2 linked regions of the Rhodopseudomonas palustris genome follow. The protein of the gene in region 2 interacts with the protein of the main gene of each other region in a pairwise test. Links are inferred from orthologs where the notes say so. Each region holds a gene or a part of one and is shown on either strand. Other genes may lie near its edges. The genes, in order: secA and secB.

The links.
Region 1: the proteins of secB (region 2) and secA interact in binary tests that used the Escherichia coli proteins (3 or more experiments, as listed by UniProt). The link is inferred for Rhodopseudomonas palustris from one-to-one orthologs.

Annotation. Positions count from the first base shown.
Region 1 is NZ_CP140155.1:3,926,869-3,935,058, reverse strand. The notes cover bases 170-3,539. They hold secA (preprotein translocase subunit SecA), read left to right. Parts: upstream 170-498; coding sequence 499-3,339; downstream 3,340-3,539. Also shown: SR870_RS17715 (peptidylprolyl isomerase), read right to left, coding at 1-156; SR870_RS17705 (L,D-transpeptidase family protein), read right to left, coding at 3,617-5,074; SR870_RS17700 (acetyl-CoA carboxylase carboxyltransferase subunit alpha), read right to left, coding at 5,433-6,395; site-specific tyrosine recombinase XerD, read right to left, coding at 6,555-7,592; SR870_RS17690 (histidine kinase), read right to left, coding at 7,609-7,755; SR870_RS17685 (shikimate kinase), read left to right, coding at 7,934-8,190. UniProt on the Escherichia coli protein: Required for protein export, interacts with the SecYEG preprotein conducting channel.
Region 2 is NZ_CP140155.1:4,062,268-4,072,035, forward strand. What follows is about bases 6,953-9,768. They hold secB (protein-export chaperone SecB), read left to right. Parts: upstream 6,953-8,027; coding sequence 8,028-8,510; downstream 8,511-9,768. Other genes in these bases: SR870_RS18360 (Tim44/TimA family putative adaptor protein), read right to left, coding at 6,953-7,573; dnaQ (DNA polymerase III subunit epsilon), read right to left, coding at 8,647-9,342; coaE (dephospho-CoA kinase), read right to left, coding at 9,375-9,768. In the rest of the region: hisA (1-(5-phosphoribosyl)-5-[(5-phosphoribosylamino)methylideneamino]imidazole-4-carboxamide isomerase), read right to left, coding at 1-203; imidazole glycerol phosphate synthase subunit HisH, read right to left, coding at 361-1,011; SR870_RS18330 (DUF2628 domain-containing protein), read right to left, coding at 1,008-1,526; imidazoleglycerol-phosphate dehydratase HisB, read right to left, coding at 1,555-2,148; ATP-dependent protease subunit HslV, read left to right, coding at 2,342-2,935; ATP-dependent protease ATPase subunit HslU, read left to right, coding at 3,090-4,391; SR870_RS18350 (Smr/MutS family protein), read right to left, coding at 4,715-5,308; SR870_RS18355 (murein transglycosylase A), read right to left, coding at 5,314-6,828; more of SR870_RS18360, read right to left, coding at 6,866-6,952. UniProt on the Escherichia coli protein: One of the proteins required for the normal export of some preproteins out of the cell cytoplasm. It is a molecular chaperone that binds to a subset of precursor proteins, maintaining them in a translocation-competent state.

The sequences.
Region 1 (8,190 bases), 140 kb from region 2 along the record:
GATCTCGGCGCCGTTCACCTTTGCCAGCACCGGGTCGGCGTCCTGGGCGCGCGCCATCGGGCTCGCGAGCAGCGCAAAAGCGAGACAACCGGTCGCGGCCGCGCCGATGATGCCGGAGCGCAGGGCCGATCGGGCTGCGGGTGACGCAGGGGTCATGGAAAATCCTTGTTCTGAAAGCCGGGGTGTCGGGGGCGGCGGGACAGTCACCCAATCACGGAGCCTTGGCAACGCGAAAACTCTGTCAAAATGATGAATTCCATCACCGGGCCGCGCGTTGACATCCCCCTACCCCAGCCATATCTCTGCCGCCACTGGCACGGGTATCAAGGTCGTCCGACGGCCCTGGCCACGCCGCCGGCCCTCGGATTGCTGGATGACCAATCATTTCGCGCCCGCGCCTGTATCCCGATAGGTGGCTGGGCGTCACGATGAGTTGATAGCGGCTCGAGTGAACGGCACACAGGCTGCGAAGTCACATCGCAAGGACAGGAAGCTGGTATGATCGGCGCGTTCGCCCGCAAACTCTTCGGCTCTTCGAACGATCGCAGGATCAAGGCCTATCAGGCTCGGGTCACCGCCATCAACGCGCTGGAGCCGGAGGTCGCGGCGCTGTCGGACGAGGCGCTGCGCGCCCGCACCGTCGACTTCCGCGCCCAACTCGAAGCCGGCAAGACGCTGGACGACCTGCTGGTCCCGGCCTTCGCCACCGTCCGGGAGGCCGCCAAGCGCACCCTCGGCCAGCGCCATTTCGACGTGCAATTGATCGGCGGCATGGTGCTGCACGAAGGCGACATCGCCGAGATGAAGACCGGCGAAGGCAAGACGCTGGTCGCCACCCTGGCGTGTTATCTCAACGCGCTGGCCGGCAAGGGCGTCCACGTCGTCACCGTCAACGACTACCTCGCCAGCCGCGACGCCGGCTGGATGGGTCAGATCTACACTTTCCTCGGCATGTCGACCGGCGTGATCGTGCACGGCCTCGACGACAGCGAGCGCCAGCGGGCCTATGCCTGCGACATCACCTACGGCACCAACAACGAATACGGCTTCGATTATCTGCGCGACAACATGAAGTATCGGCTCGAGGACATGGTCCAGCGCGGCCATTTCTTCGCCATCGTCGACGAAGTCGACTCGATCCTGATCGACGAAGCCCGCACCCCGTTGATCATCTCCGGCCCGCTCGACGACCGCTCCGAATTCTACAACACCATCGACACCTTCATTCCGAGCCTCGACAAGTCGGACTACGACATCGACGAGAAGCAGCGCTCGGTGGCGCTGACCGAAGCCGGCATGGAGAAGATCGAAAAGCTGCTCGGCGACGCCGGCCAGCTCAAGGGCGAGTCGCTGTACGACATCGAGAACGTCTCGGTGGTGCACCACATCAACCAGGCGCTGCGCGCGCACACCCTGTTCCAGCGCGACAAGGACTACATCGTCCGCAACGACGAGGTGGTGATCATCGACGAATTCACCGGCCGCATGATGCAGGGCCGGCGCTATTCGGAAGGCCTGCACCAGGCGCTGGAAGCCAAGGAGCACGTCACGGTCCAGCCGGAAAACCAGACGCTGGCCTCGATCACGTTCCAGAACTACTTCCGGATGTACGGCAAGCTCGCCGGCATGACCGGCACGGCTGCGACCGAAGCCGACGAATTCTACGACATCTACAAGCTCGAAGTGGTCGAGATCCCGACCAACCTGCCGATCTCGCGTCTCGACGAGGACGACGAGGTGTATCGCACGCAGGCGGAGAAATACGCCGCGATCCTCGCCGAGGTCGAGCGCGCCAACAAGCGGCTGCAGCCCGTCCTGGTGGGCACCGCGTCGATCGAGAAGTCCGAGCTGCTCGCCGATTTCCTGCTGAAGAACGGCTACAAGCAGATCGATTTCGGCGATCCGAAGGCGCTGGAGAAGCTCTATGCGGCGGCCCGCGCCGGCAAGCCCGCCAAGCTGTTCGCGGTGCTGAACGCGCGCTTCCACGAGCAGGAAGCCTACATCGTCGCCGAGGCCGGCGTGCCGGGCGCGATTACCATCGCCACCAACATGGCCGGCCGCGGCACCGACATCAAACTCGGCGGCTCGCTGGAAATGCGGGTGCCGCAGGAGACCGCGGGCATCACCGACGAGGCCGAGAAGGCCGCCAAGATCGAGCAGATCAAGGCCGATATCGAGCGCTTCCGCGAGATCGTGCTGAACGCCGAGGACGAGATCGAGATCGAGCCGGCCAAGGGCAACAAGCCGGCCAGGACCGTCAAGCGCCCCGGCGGCCTCTACATCATCGGCTCGGAGCGCCACGAGAGCCGCCGCATCGACAACCAGCTCCGCGGCCGCTCCGGCCGTCAGGGCGACCCCGGCCGCTCCAAATTCTTCCTGTCGCTGGACGATGATCTGATGCGGATCTTCGGCTCCGGCAAGCTCGACACCATGCTGACCCGGCTCGGCCTGAAGGAAGGCGAGGCGATCATCCATCCTTGGATCAACAAGGCGCTGGAGAAGGCGCAGCAGAAGGTCGAGGCGCGCAACTTCGACATCCGCAAGAACCTGCTGAAGTTCGACGACGTCCAGAACGATCAGCGCAAGGTGATCTTCGATCAGCGCATCGACCTGATGAAGGAAGAGAGCGTGGTCGAGACCGTCACCGACATGCGCCACACCTTCATCGAGGATCTGGTCAGCAAGCACGTGCCCGAGCACGCTTATGCCGAGCAGTGGGATGTCGCCGGCCTCAAGGAAGAGCTGAACCGCGTCGTCGGCCTCGATATTCCGGTCGACGAATGGGCCAAGGAAGAAGGCATCGCCGACGAAGAGCTGCTGACGCGGCTCGAGAAGGTGTTCGACGAGCACATGGCGGCGAAGGTGGCGCAATGGGGCCCCGACGTCATGCGCTACGCCGAGAAGAGCATCCTGCTGCAGACGCTCGATCATCTGTGGCGCGAGCATCTGGTGATGCTGGATCATCTGCGTCAGGTGATCGGCCTGCGTGGCTACGGCCAGCGCGACCCGCTGCAGGAATACAAGTCGGAGGCGTTCAACCTCTTCCAGGAGATGAGCGCGCATCTGCGCGAGGCGGTGACCGCGCAACTGATGCGGGTCGAGATCATCCCGCCGGAGCAGCCTCAGGAGCTGCCGCCGATGGAGGTCCACAAAATGGACCCCAACACCGGCGAAGACGAAATGGCGTTCGCCAATGTCTCGCTGGCGCCGGCCGACACCGCCGACAAGACCGCCCGCGACCCGAACCGCCCCGAGACCTGGGGCAAGGTCGGCCGCAACGAGGACTGCCCGTGCGGCTCCGGCAAGAAGTACAAGCACTGCCACGGCAGGTACGCGTAAGCGCGTCGACCTCGGTTCATCGAATCGCAGCAATGCCCGGCTTGCGCCGGGCATTTTGCGTCTGAGGACCGCAGAATCCGAGTCGTGACGATGTCGCCACCGAGAGGGCGGCCCATCAGGTCGTCATTCCGGGGCGCGCCGTCAGGCGCGAACCCGGAATCCAGAGGTTGTTCGCGACGCGAGATTCCGGGTTCGCGAGCTGACGCTCGCGCCCCGGAATGACGATGGTGGTGGGTGTTGCCGATCCTCGGCCGGCGGGTGAAGCGTGAGGTCCGCCTCAGCGGAACGCCGAGAACCGGCTGTCGAAATTATTCGACGACACGACGGGTGCGGCACCGGTGATCGTGCCGGTCGATGACGGCCGGGTTGCGGTCGCGCTGGTGTCGACCGACGGCTTGAGCGGCGGCCGGCCGGTGGCCTGTTTGGTCTCGCTCGACCTCGGCACGGCCGCCTGCGGCCGCGGCGGCGCGGGTGTGGTTTCGTTGCGCCGCGCGGTGATCACCTGCGGCGGCGAGGACGGCGGCGATGCGGTCGATGCGGTGGTCTCGCCGCTGCCGACCCGGCGCGACAGGCCGGACAGCAGGCCGCCGATATCGTCCTTCGCCGCCGAGGCGACGCGCGGTGTCGTCGGCGCAGAGGTCGCGGCCACGGTCGTCGTCTCGGGCGCGTTCTGCAGCAGATTGTCGGACGGCCGCGGCGGATTCACCGTCGGCGGGATGGTGCCGGGTGCACGCTCCATCGCCAGCGATACCGGGCTCTCGTCGGCTTCGGAAAGGCCGGTCGAAGCGTCGGGGATCTTCGAGGCGAACACCTGATGCATGCCGCCGTCGATCCCGGTGCGCAGCCGCGCCACCGGCGTCCCCTTCGAGATCAGTTCGGCGAGCTTGGTCTGGTCCTTGTGGTCCTTTTCGCGCACCGCGTCGGCGATGTCGGCGGGGACCGTATAGGCCGGGCATTTGGCGGACGCATTGAATGCCAGCGGCCTGGTGGAGCCGGGCGGGGGCGCGGCGTCGAACACGTATTTCTGTTCGCAGAAGTCGACCTTGGGCTCCTGCCGTGTCACCTCGAAATGGTCGTTGCCGACCTTCAGCATCTTCCAGAACGCCATGTTCGGATTGTTGCGATGCTTGGCGAAGTTCGCCGGCGTCATCTTGAACGGATAGGCCTGGAGCTGGAACGCGCGCTGGCCGCCGAAGAACGATTCCCGCCCCAGCGCGTAGATCTCGGCGATCTGCTCGTCGGTCATCGCGTAGCAGCCGCGCGACGAACAATCGCCGTGCACCATAAGTTGGGAGCCGGTGCGGCCCAGCGACTTGTCGAACGCGTTCGGATAGCCGGTGTTGAACGACAGGTAATAGGACGATTGCGGATTCATCTGGCCGGGCGAGATCGAATAGAACCCTTCCGGCGCCTGGCGGTCGCCCTCGCGGATCTTCGGGCCGAGATCGCCGGACCAGCGGCAGATCGGGTAGGTCTTGAGCAGCGCGAACACGCCGCTGCGGTCCTGCTTCCAGACCTCGAGCTCGGCTTCCTGCTTGAACAGCCGCACCAGGATCGGCGACTGCAGGTCCATGTTCTTGTCCTGCATCGCGGCGACCAGCTTGGGCGACACCGGCTGGTTGGCCTTGGCGTTTCTGGCGAGCGACATCTGGTCGCCGTTGCAGCCGGCCAGCACGGCGCTCGCGGCGATCGCGGCGGAGGCCAGCAGCGCGCGCAGCAGCGGAGTTCTCGTCACAGCGAAGCTCCCCAGACGACCGGCAAACCTGCACCCCACATTGATCGGCTCAATCCGTGAGCAGCTCAGTCCGTCGCTCCGACGCGATCCCTCCGGCCCATTGGGTCGAATTGTGTCGCTCGAATTTACCAAGAAGCGCAGGAGGTTTTCGCCTCGACACGGCGCATCCTGCACTCACGAAAGATTATCCTTAAGCCCCCGCCCTCGCAAGCCGGGCGGCTGGCCGCACGGGTCCCGCGTCGAACGTGGTCAAGGAACACTGAATTGCGTCCCCGCGGCGAAACTGCGGCCGGGCGGACGAAATCGGGGGCTGGCCGACGGGATGGTTAGCAAACCCGCAATGGCGCGGCGCCGCGGGTCAGCCGAGCCTGCGGCCGATTTCCAGGAATTTCTGCCGGCGCTTGGTGCGGACCGCGCTGGGATCGAGGCCGCCGAGTTCGGCGAAGGCCGCCGCGATGGCGTCGCCGGTGGTGGCGATCATTGCCGCCGGGTCGCGGTGGGCGCCACCCTTCGGCTCGGACAGGATCTGGTCGATCACCCCGAACCGCAGCAGATCCTGCGCGGTGATCTTCATCGAATTGGCGGCTTCCTGCGCCTTGGTGCCGTCGCGCCACAGGATCGAGGAGGCGGCTTCGGGCGAGATCACGCTGTAGATCGCGTGTTCGAGCATCAGCACCTTGTTGGCGGTGGCGATCGCGATCGCGCCGCCGGAGCCGCCTTCGCCGATCACCACGGCGACATTCGGCACGCCGAGCGACAGGCAGGCGTCGGTCGAGCGCGCGATCGCCTCGGCCTGGCCGCGCTCCTCGGCGCCGATGCCCGGATAGGCGCCGGCGGTGTCGACCAGCGACAGCACCGGAATGCCGAAGCGGTCGGCCATTTCCATCAGCCGGACCGCCTTGCGGTAGCCTTCGGGCCGCGCCATGCCGAAATTGTGCTTGAGGCGGGTCTCGGTCGAGGAGCCCTTCTCCTGACCGATCACGCAGATGCTCTCGCCGCGGAACCGGCCGAAGCCGCCGATCAGCGCCTCGTCCTCGCCGAATTTGCGGTCGCCGGCCAGAGGCGTGAATTCGGTGATCAGTGCTTCGATGTAATCGACGCAATGCGGCCGCTGCGGATGCCGCGCCACCTGGGTCTTCTGCCAAGGTGTCAACGTCGCATACAGCTCGTTGAGCGCCTGGACGGCCTTTTCCTCGATCTTGGCGACTTCCTCGTGGATGTCGCTGCCGGACGCCGCCAGCGCGCGCAATTCGTCGATCTTGGAATCCAGTTCCGCGACCGGCTTTTCGAAGTCGAGATAGCTGCGCATGGGCTCGGACATGACCAGGGACATGGGGAGGGCTGCGGCGGCCGACATCGGCCCGGCTCCGGCTTTTCCAGCCGAACGCGCATCAAGTCAAGCGGCTGGGCCGGCCGGCGGCTTAGGCAAAAGAATCAGGCGCCGCCGGTTGCAAGCCTGCTGCGGTATGGCGCGCCGGCCTCAGCCCTCCGCCAGCGGATGCAGGTCGCGCACCAGGCTTTTCAGCCGGTCCTCGACCACATGGGTGTAGATCTGCGTGGTCGAGATGTCGCTGTGGCCGAGCAGCGTCTGCACGATCCGCAGATCGGCGCCGTTGTGCAGCAGATGGCTGGCGAAGGCGTGGCGCAGCACGTGCGGGCTGACCAGCCGCGGCGGCAGCCCGGCGCGCATGGCGAGTTCCTTGAGGTCGCGGCCGAAATGCTGCCGGGTCAGATGGCCGCTCTCGCCGAACGACGGAAACAGCCATTTCGAAACGGCGGCGGCCTTCTTGTTGCCCGCCGCAGCCTTCTCCGCGGCTGCGGCGGTCGCGAGATAACGCGTCATCGCCTGCTTGGCGCTGGAATTGAGCGGCACCAGCCGCTCCTTGTCGCCCTTGCCGCGGACCACGATCATCCGGGCATCGCCCCGCGCCGCCGTCCGCGGCAGCGACACCAGCTCGGAGACCCGCAGCCCGGTCGCGTACAGCACTTCCAGCAGGCAATACAGCCGTGCGGCGCGAAGTCCCGCCGGGCCCTCCGCGGCGTCGGCCTCCTGCCGCGCGCAGGACAGCAGGCGGTCGACATCGGCGATCGACAGCACTTTCGGCAGGCCGCGGCCACGCTTCGGCCCGGCCAGGATCGCCGCCGGATCGTCGACCCGGATGCGCTCGCTCAGCAGGAATCGAAACAGATGCCGCAGCGCCGACAGCCGCCGGGCCACGCTCGACGAGGCGAAGCCGCGGGTATCCAGATCGGCCAGATAGCCGCGCAGCGCCTCGGTGTCGGCGGAAGCGATGCTCTTGCGGCGGCGGCCGAGATAATGGGAGAGGTCGGCGAGGTCGCGGCGATAGGCGTCGATGGTATTGGCGGAAGCGCCCTGTTCGGCGGCGATCATGTCGAGAAACAGCTCGCTCAGCCCGGCATCCGAATAGGAGGCGGGCCGCAGCGGCGTGGTGTCCCGTTCGGCCTCGGAGGCCGGGACGCTGGCGGAAGGACTGAATCTCGCTCGCGGTTTTCGCATGCGACCAGCCTACCGGCTATTTCTTGAGAAATTTGTCCTGCGGCACCACCACGGTGATTTCCCGCGGTTTCGGGCTGGTGAAGTTGGCGAGTGCGAAGATGGCCCCGTAGATCAGGCCGCCGATCACCGCGACGACCGACAAAAAGCGGAACAAGGTAGGCATTCGCTGATCTCGGCGGCGGTGGAACGGCGATTGCCGGCGCAATTGCTGGATGACGGCCGACGATGACCATGTTCGCCCGCGCGTGGCAAGAGACTCTGGCAACCGCAGCAACCGCAGTAGTATAGCTGGCCGTTCCGAGCCCAGAGATCCGGCGCCCAAGCCCACGGGTGATACGACTATGTCTGAAACCGCACCGACGGCCGCCGCCGCCAGGTCCCAGGAAGCCGAGATCGTCGCGGCGCTGGGCCAGCGCCCGGTCGTGCTCATCGGCATGATGGGCGCCGGCAAGTCGACCGTCGGCCGCCGGCTGGCGCTGCGGCTCGGGCTGCCGTTTCTCGACGCCGACACCGAGATCGAGCACGCCGCCGCGATGACGATTCCGGAGATCTTCGAAACCCATGGCGAGCCGCATTTCCGCGACGGCGAGGCCCGGGT
Region 2 (9,768 bases):
GATTCCACGGCCTGGGCATTCATCGGCTTGCCGGCGAAGGCGCCGTCGAGATCGACCACGTGCAGATACTGAAAGCCCTGCGCCGCAAAGCTCTTCGCCTGCGCGGCCGGGTCGAGGTTGAACACGGTCGCGCGCGCCATGTCGCCCTGTTCGAGCCGCACGCACTGGCCGTTCTTGAGATCGATCGCGGGGAAGAGAATCATCGTCGGATCTCGCTCCCTTCCCCCTTGCGGGGGAGGGTTGGGGTGGGGGGTGAGCAACGAGCGCCGGACTCGCGGACCCCCACCCCCGACCCCTCCCCGCAAGGGGGAGGGGAGCAACGCAGTCGCGTGCTCCGGATGTGAGGCCGCATCGTCATGCTCACGGCTTCCACTTCAGAAAGTTCGAGATCAGCGCCAGACCGAAGCGCTGGCTTTTCTCGGGGTGAAACTGGGTGCCCAGCATGGTGTCGCGTCCCACCACGGCGGTGACCGGGCCGCCGTAATCGGCGCGCGCCAGCACGTCGGCTTCGCTTTGCGCGGCGAGGTGGAAGGAATGCACGAAGTAGGCGTGCAGGCCCTTGGGCCCGAGCGGCAGCCGCTCCAGCACCGGATGGTCCTGCATCACGTCGAGCGTATTCCAGCCCATATGCGGGATCTTCAGGTCGTCCTGGTTCGGCGCGATCTTGACGACGTCGCCGGGAATCCAGTCGAGCCCGTCGGTGGTGACGTGCTCCTTGCCGCGGGTCGCCATCAGCTGCATGCCGACGCAGATGCCGAAGAACGGCCGCGCCTTGACCCGCACCGTCTCGTTCAGCGCCTCGACCATGCCGTCGATCGCGTCGAGACCCTTGCGGCAATCGGCGAAAGCGCCGACGCCCGGTAGCACCACGCGATCGGAGCGAAACACCTGCTCCGGATCGCGGGTGACGATGATCTTCTCAGGGACTTCCATGCTCCGCGCGGCGCGCTCGAACGCCTTGGCGGCCGAGTGCAGATTACCGGAGCCGTAATCGACGATGGCGACGCTCATCGCGGCGATCCCGGGCGCGGGAACGAGCCGACGATATCGCCATAGATCGAGGACGACGGCATCGGCACGCTGCGGGTCGGCGGCGGCGCGCCGCGGTCGACCGGAAACGAAAAGCCCACAGGCGTCGACTGCCGGCTGGTCCAGCGGTCGAAGAAGCGGCGCTCGGCGCTGGGCAAATCGTCGCCGATCACGACGTCGAGCTGGCGCCAGCCCCGCCGCCTCAAGGTCCAGCGCCACAGGCTGGCGGCCTCGAGGCCGAGCAGCAGCGCCATCAGCAGCATCACGGCGAAGCGGGGACCGGCGCCGACGCGCAGCGCCGCCAGCGCAACCGTCATCGCCACAATCACCACCAGATAGCCGAGCAGCGCCAGCCAGAGCCGGCGCGTCAGCAGCCACAGCGGCCCGAACACGAACGCCCAGACATAGAACCCGTCGCGCACGAAAATGAAGCGCTCCGGCTTGGCGCCGCGATCGTCGTCGACCGACGGCGGCGCATGGACTGTGTAGACCGGCATTTTGCCTTCTCCGCCGATGGACGGCGCCCTAGCCGCCGAGCTGTCCCTTGGTCGAGGGCACTTCGCCCGCCGCCTGCGGATCGATCGCCACCGCGGCGCGCAACGCCCGCGCCAGACCCTTGAAGCAGGATTCGGCGATATGGTGGCTGTTCTCGCCATATAGGGTTTCGACGTGCAGAGTCACGCCCGCATTCATGGCGAAAGCCTGGAACCACTCGCGCACCAGCTCGGTATCGAATTCGCCGATCTTGTCGCGCGGAAAATCCGCCTTGAACACCAGGAACGGCCGGCCGGAGACGTCGATCACCACCCGGGTCAGGGTCTCGTCCATCGGCATCAGCATGCTGGCATAGCGGGTGATGCCCGCCATGTTGCCCAGCGCCTGCTTGACCGCCTGGCCGAGCGCGATGCCGACATCCTCGGTGGTGTGGTGGAAATCGACATGCAGGTCGCCGACCGCCTTCACGGTGATGTCGATCCGGGAGTGCTTGGCGAGCAGATCGAGCATATGGTCGAAGAAGCCGATCCCGGTCGCCGCATTGGACACGCCGGCGCCGTCGAGGTTGACGGTCACCTCGATGTCGGTCTCCTTGGTCTTGCGCTTGATCGTGGCCGTGCGCATGAAGCGGGCTCTCCGGTAAAAAACGCCGTCCTTGTAACAGGCTAGTGACGCCTTCGCTACTGCGGGGGCCGCGGCCGCGCCCCGATCTTCGTCCTATGGTGACCGGATTTTGCGCGTCCGGCGCGGGCCGATCGTCCGCCGGTTTGCAAGCGGGCCGCACAGTGCCTAGATCAGCGCTCGCGAAAGGGTTGCTATGACGATGTATTCCGCTGCGGGCCAAGGCTGGCCCCAAGGCTCGCTCCAAGGCTCGGCTCAGGTCTGGCACGGCACCACCATCCTGACCGTCCGCAAGGGCGGCAAGGTCGTGATTGGCGGCGACGGCCAGGTCTCGATCGGCCAGACCGTGATCAAGGCCAACGCCAAGAAGGTCCGCAAACTCGGCAAGGGCGACGTGATCGGCGGCTTCGCCGGCGCCACCGCCGACGCCTTCACGCTGTTCGAACGGCTCGAGGCCAAGCTCGAGCAGTATCCCGGGCAGCTCACCCGCGCCGCGGTCGAGCTCGCCAAGGACTGGCGCACCGACCGCTATCTGCGCCGGCTGGAGGCGATGATGATCGTCGCCGACAAGGACGTCTCGCTGGTGCTGACCGGCACCGGCGACGTGCTGGAGCCGGAATACGGCGTGATGGCGATCGGCTCCGGCGGCAATTACGCGCTGGCCGCGGCGCGCGCGCTCGCCGACACCGACCAGGACGCCGAGACCATCGTCCGCAAGGCGCTCGATATCGCCGCCGACATCTGCGTCTACACCAACCGCAACCTGACTCTCGAGACGTTGACCGCGTGACCGGTTTCTTCCCCTCTCCCCTTGTGGGAGAGGGTGCCCTAGCGAAGCGAGGGCGGGTGAGGGGCAGCCTCTCCGTCTCGCAACACCCCTCACCTGGCACGGACTTCGTCCGCGCCACCCTCTCCCACAAGGGGAGAGGGAAAGAAGTAGAATCATGACCGACTTCTCTCCCCGCGAAATCGTTTCCGAACTCGACCGCTTCATCGTCGGCCAGGCCGACGCCAAGCGCGCGGTCGCCATCGCGTTGCGCAACCGCTGGCGGCGGCTGCAGCTCGAAGGCTCGTTGCGCGAGGAGGTGCTGCCGAAGAACATCCTGATGATCGGCCCGACCGGCGTCGGCAAGACAGAGATCGCGCGGCGGCTGGCGAAGCTCGCCAATGCGCCGTTCCTCAAGGTCGAGGCCACCAAATTCACCGAGGTCGGCTATGTCGGGCGCGACGTCGAGCAGATCATCCGCGATCTGGTCGAAGTGGCAATCGCGCAGGTCCGCGAGAAGAAGCGCAAGGACGTCCAGGCGCGCGCCCAGATCGCCGCCGAGGAGCGCGTGCTCGATGCGCTGGTCGGTCCCGGATCGAGCCCGGCGACGCGGGATTCGTTTCGCCGCAGGCTGCGCGCCGGCGAACTCGACGACAAGGAGATCGAGGTCGAGACCCAGGCCGGCAGCGGCTCGCCGATGTTCGAGATTCCCGGCATGCCCGGCGGCCAGATCGGCGCGATCTCGATCGGCGACATTTTCGGCAAGATGGGCGGGCGCACCAAGACGCGCCGACTGACCGTCGTCGACTCGCACGATATCCTCGTCAACGAGGAAGCCGACAAGCTGCTCGACGACGATCAGCTGGTGCAGGAAGCCATCAACGTGGTCGAGAACAACGGCATCGTGTTCCTCGACGAGATCGACAAGATCTGCGTGCGCGACGGCCGCAGCGGCGGCGAGGTCTCGCGCGAAGGCGTGCAGCGCGATCTCTTGCCGCTGATCGAGGGCACCACGGTCGCCACCAAGCACGGCGCGGTGAAGACCGATCATATCCTGTTCATCGCCTCGGGCGCGTTTCACATCGCCAAGCCGTCCGATCTGCTCCCGGAATTGCAGGGCCGGCTGCCGATCAGGGTCGAGCTCAATGCGCTGTCCCGCGACGACATGCGCCGGATTCTGACCGAGCCGGAAGCCTCGCTGATCAAGCAATATGTGGCGCTGCTGCAGACCGAAGGCGTGACGCTGGAATTCGGCGACGACGCCATCGACGCGCTCGCCGACGTCGCGGTCGCGGTGAATTCCAGCGTCGAGAACATCGGCGCGCGACGGCTGCAGACGGTGATGGAGCGCGTGCTCGACGAAATCTCCTTCGCGGCCCCCGACCGCAACGGCGACACCATCCGGATCGACGCCGACTACGTCCAGAAGAACGTCGGCGATCTGGCTAAGAACACCGATCTGAGCCGGTTCATTCTGTAGCTGGTGGTAGCCGTCGGCTCGAGCTGACGAACGCAGGGCGCCTCACCACGTCTCAGCGTCATCCGCGGGCTTGACCAGCGGATCCATCGCTCTTCGCGAGAAGATGGATTGCCGGGTCAAGCCCGGCAATGACGGGAGTGGCCGAAGGGACGGTACGCGCCAGCGCTAACAACCGGTATCTCCCCATCCTCCCACGTCATCGCCCAGCTTGACCGGGCGAGCCAGTATTGCAGAGCTTCTGCGGCGAGTAACAGCCGCTCTGGGATACTGGATCACCCGCTTTCGCGGGTGATGACGATCCGTGATGCTGATGTGCCGGTGAGCTAACCGCGCGACCGCCGCACCCGCACATACAGCGCGCCCTCGCCGCCATGACCGATCGCGGCTTCGTCGAAGCCGACCACGTAGGCGCGGAATTCCGGCAGGCTCAGCCATTGCGGCACCTGGCGGCGCAGCACGCCGCGTTCCGGATCGCCGCCGAGCCTCGCGCCCTTGCCGGTGATCACCAGCACGAAGCTCAGCCCATCATGGCTGGCGCCCTGCAGGAAGCGCAGCAACGCGTGGTGCGCGCGCGCCTGGGTCATGCCGTGCAGATCGATCCGCGCGTCGATATCCTTGCGGCCACGTGACAGATGCGTGCGTTCGCGCCGGCCGAGCGGCGCCAGCGGCGGCGGGCCCATCGGCGTCGCCAGCTTGACCGGGCGCTTGATCGGCTGCTGCGTTGCCGGCGGCGGCGGTTTCGCGACGGGCGTATCCGACGGAGCCGCCGGCAGTTCGATCCGGGTCAGTCGCGGGCGGCCGCGCAGCGGTTTGACCTGCTTGGCCACGCTGTCCCACAGCACGCGCTCCTCCTCGCTCAGGCTGCGCTTGCGGCGCGGCGTGGCGGGCGGATCGAGCGATGGCACGACGCGTTTCATCGGCGTCAGCGATGCCGTCGGTGTCGATGATGACGGCGATGCGTTCGCTTCGGCGCGGCCACCGGCGCCGCATCCGGTCGCGCCTGCGGCGTCGGAACGGCCTGCGCGGAGCCGGCCGTTGCAGCCGCCGGCTTGTCGTTCGTCGCTGCCTCCGGCGCCTTGGGACTGTCCTGCACGGCCGGCTTGTCTTTCCCGGCCGGTGTCTGCGGATACAGTTTGGCGATCCTTGCCGACGGCCGCGGTTCGGGCAGCGGCATGGTGCGCCCGCGCGCCACCGGATCGAGACTGTTGGGCAGCAGCATCACGAAGCGGATCGGATGCCGCATCCGCCCGGCCACCGCGCCCGCCTCCGTGCCGGCGCCGAAATACAGATCCGCGCGTGCCGGGCCGATGATCGCCGAGCCGGTGTCCTGCGCCACCATCAGGCGGCGGAACGGCGTCTTCGCGTCGGGAGCCGCGACCGGCAGTTCGCCGGTGATGAAGAACGGCGTGCCGTAGACGTGCAGCGCCTTGTCGACCGCGATCGAGCGACCCGGCGTCAGCGGCACCCCCTGTGCGCCGACCGCCTCGTCGTCGTCCTTGAGCTTGACCTCGCGGAAGAACACGTAGGACCGGTTCGCCCGCCGCAGCTCGCCCGCGCCGTCCGGATTGGCGTCCATCCATTCGCGGATGCGCTGCATCGACATCTGCTCTTTCGGGATGATGCCGCGATCGATCAGGATGCGGCCGACCGGGGTGTAGGGATAGCCATTGTGGGCATCGTAATTGATACGCACGAAGCTGCCGTCCTCGAGCCTGACCCGGGCCGAACCCTGAATCTGCGAGAACAAGAGATCGGTCTGGCTCTTCAGCCAGCAGATTTCCAGTCCACGCCCGGCGATGGCGCCGTCCTCGATTTCGGCGCGATCGTAATACGGCACCAGCTTGCGCCGGCCGATCTTGCGATACACCGGCCCGCCATTCGGCAGGCCGACGCCCTGCGAATAGCCGCGGACGAAAAGGTTCGACGGCCGCCGATACACCGGCACATTGTAGACGTCGGTCTTGACCCGCGAGCCGTCGACGATCGGCTCGTAGTAACCTGTGACGAATCCGGCGTCCTCACCGACCCGCGAGATCTGCAGCGGCAGGAAGTGCCGCTCGAAGAAACGGCGGGCATGGGCGGCGTCGGAGATCTCGGCCGCGCGCGCGGCGCGGCAGGGCTCGGCCAACGACGAGCCGAGCGCCTTGGTGTCGGCGACCGGCTTGCGCCGCGCCACGATCGGCCGGCAACTCTCACGAAACGTCCTGAAGGCGGCGAGATGATCGTCGGCATCCCAGCCGGCGACCTGATCCCATTTCACCGGGGCGTATTGGCCGCCGGGGATTTCGATCGGCCAGACCGGCTTGGCATGCCGCTTATGCGCGGCGGCGTGGTGGCTCCTGCCATGATGTCCCGAGGAATGGTGGCCGGAGGAATGGTGGTGGCGCGGCCCGGCTTCGACGGCGGCCGGCGCCAACAGCAAGGCGGCGGCGAGCACGCCGCGCGCCCAGGCAGAGCGCGATGCGCCCTGCGCGCTAGAGGCCGTTTCCCGTGCCAACCAGCTTCCAGTTCGGATCGCGCGAGCTGATGTCGCGGGCGAAGGTCCAAACGTCGGTGATGTCGGCGACCTTGTCCGGGCTGCCGTCGACGACGGCGCCGGCCTTGTCGCGGGTGACCGAGATCATCTGCGACACGAACTTCACCGTGATCTGGGCGATGTGATCGCGGACCTCGGCGCCCAGCAGTTCGGCTTTCTCGATCGCGACGAAACGGGTCTCGGTCTTCAGGTCGTTCTTCTCGCGGTCCTTGATCGCGGCCTCGAAGCTCTCATAGACCTCGCTCGACAGCAGATCCTTCAACGACCGCCGATCGCCATTGGCGAACGCCATCACGATCATCTCATAGGCGCCCTTGGCGCCGGAGAGAAAATGATTGGCGTCGAACGACGAGTCCTGGGTGAACACCGCGTTGAGGCCATGCTCCAGCGGCGAATCCGGCTCGGCGATGCCCTTCCAGCGATCCGAAGGCGGAACGACGTCGGCGCTCGGCGCAGTCGGGGCCTGGTCGATCACCGAGCCCGGCATCGACACCACATTGGTGTCCTGCTTGCCCGGGATCATGTCCCGCGCCGCGGCACGGTCGAACGGGGGGCGTTCGCTTCCGGTCCGCTGACCCAGGACGTTGCGCAGACGCAGGAAAATGAACACCGCAAGCGCAAGGAAGATGATGGTGTAGATATCCACGTCGCTTCACTTTCTTCATCGGCGTCGGCCTGCGGGTGCGGTTTGCACCTGCGGCCCGACGGCCCAGAATCACGATGCGGGCCGGCCCTCACATGTAGTGAGGAACCTGTCCCAGCCAATGGCGCGTTTTGGCACAGCCAACCGGGTTGGCAAGCCCCGCTGCGCGTCCGGCCGGGCATTGATGGTCGGAATGTAGGCGCTTCGGCGCAACGGGGAAACCGGATCATTGTAAGAAAGTTCATTCCGCCGGCGATTTGGGCGTCCGTCCGGCTCGGCCTGGGGCTTTCGGCCTCGCCGGCTGGCCCGGAGGGCTCGCCCGGCTGCTGCTTCGGTCCACCTTGTGGATGGCCGCAGGCCTATGATAGCCACTCGCCGACAGCATCACCCGCCATTCGCGTGAATGCCGCCGTATCGCCGGCCGCAGCTTCCCGCACACGCTTCAGGAGAGAATTCGATGACCAACGGAAACGGCACGCCTCCGGAAGCCGGTGCTCCTCCGCAGCTCAACGTGCTGGCGCAGTACACCAAGGACCTGTCGTTCGAGAACCCGAACGCCCCGGCCTCGCTGGCGCCGCAGCAGAATCAGCCCGCGATCAACATCCAGATCAATGTCGGCGCCAACAATCTGGCGGCGAACGAATTCGAGGTGACGCTGTCGATCGAGGGCAAGGCCGAATCCGGCAGCACCGTGCTGTTCAGCTTCGAACTGGCCTATGCGGGCGTGTTCCGGATCGTCAATGTGCCCGAGGAAAACCTGCACCCGCTGATCATGATCGAATGCCCGAGGCTGCTGTTTCCGTTCGCCCGCGAGATCATCGCCAGCGCGGTCCGCGACGGCGGCTTCCCGCCGCTGATGCTCGATCCGGTCGATTTCGTCGGCCTGTATCGCCAGAACATCGACCGCCAGGCTGCCCAGCAGCAGGGCCAGCCGAGCTAATTCTCGGCTCGAACAGACATCTGAAACTTCGTCATGGCCGGGCTTGTCCCGGCCATCCACGTTTGTTGGATCGATGCATCCGGACGTGGATGCCCGGGTCAAGCCCGGGCATGACGGGATTGTGGATCTGCGCCGCTCACGCGCCGGGGCGATACTCGTTCCAGATCGCCTTGTCGCCCATGGTGGCGGTGAAGGCCGCATGGGCCTCGCGATCGGACTCGGTGACCCGCGGCGCGAGCGGGGTCGGCCGCTGCCGGCGGGGCGTGTCGCCGCCCGCGCCGCCCCGGTCCGACGGCACCTCGGCCAGAATGAGCTGCGACTGCCGCGCGCCGATCAGATCGATATAGACCTCGGCCAGCAACTCGGCGTCGAGCAGCGCGCCGTGCTTGGTGCGGCGGGAATTGTCGATCGCATAGCGCGAGCACAGATCATCGAGCCGGTTCGACACGCCCGGATGCTTGCGCCGCGCCAGCAGCAGCGTGTCGACCAGCCGCTCGCGCGGAATTGCGCCCCGCGACAGCCGCGCCAGTTCGGCATTGAGGAAGCCGGCGTCGAACGAGGCATTGTGGATCACCAGCGGGTCGTCACCGATGAACTCCAGGAATTCGTCGACCACTTGCGCGAACAGCGGCTTGTCGGCCAGGAACTCGCTCGACAGCCCGTGCACCGCGAAGGCTTCCGCCGGCACGTCGCGTTCCGGATTGATGTAGCGGTGGAAAGTCTGCCCGGTCGGCATCCGGTTGTAGATCTCGACGCAGCCGATCTCGACCAGGCGGTCGCCGCGCAGCGGGTCGAGGCCGGTGGTTTCGGTATCGAGAACGATTTCGCGCATCGTGGAACAGCCGGTCTTCGTGAGCCGGCGAATCAGGGCCGCCGGCGGGGCATCCTAGCAGCCGAGTCGAGGATTTCGCGGATCTGCGCCCGCACCGGGTCGAGTCCGAACGAAGTATCCACCAGGAAATCCGCGCGCTTGCGCTTTTCGGCGTCGGGCATCTGCCGCGCCAGAATGGCGTCGAGCTTTTCGGGCGTCATGTTTTCGCGCGCGAGGATGCGCTCGCGCTGCACCTCCGGCGAGGTGGTGACGACGACCACCGCATCGACTCGCTTCTCGCCGCCGGTCTCGAACAGAAGCGGCACGTCGACCACCGCGACCGGCGCGCCCGACGATTCGGCGTCGTCGAGGAAGTTCTGGTGATGCGAGCGCAGCATCGGATGCACGATCTGCTCCAGCCGCTTCATCGCGTCGGCGTCGTGAACG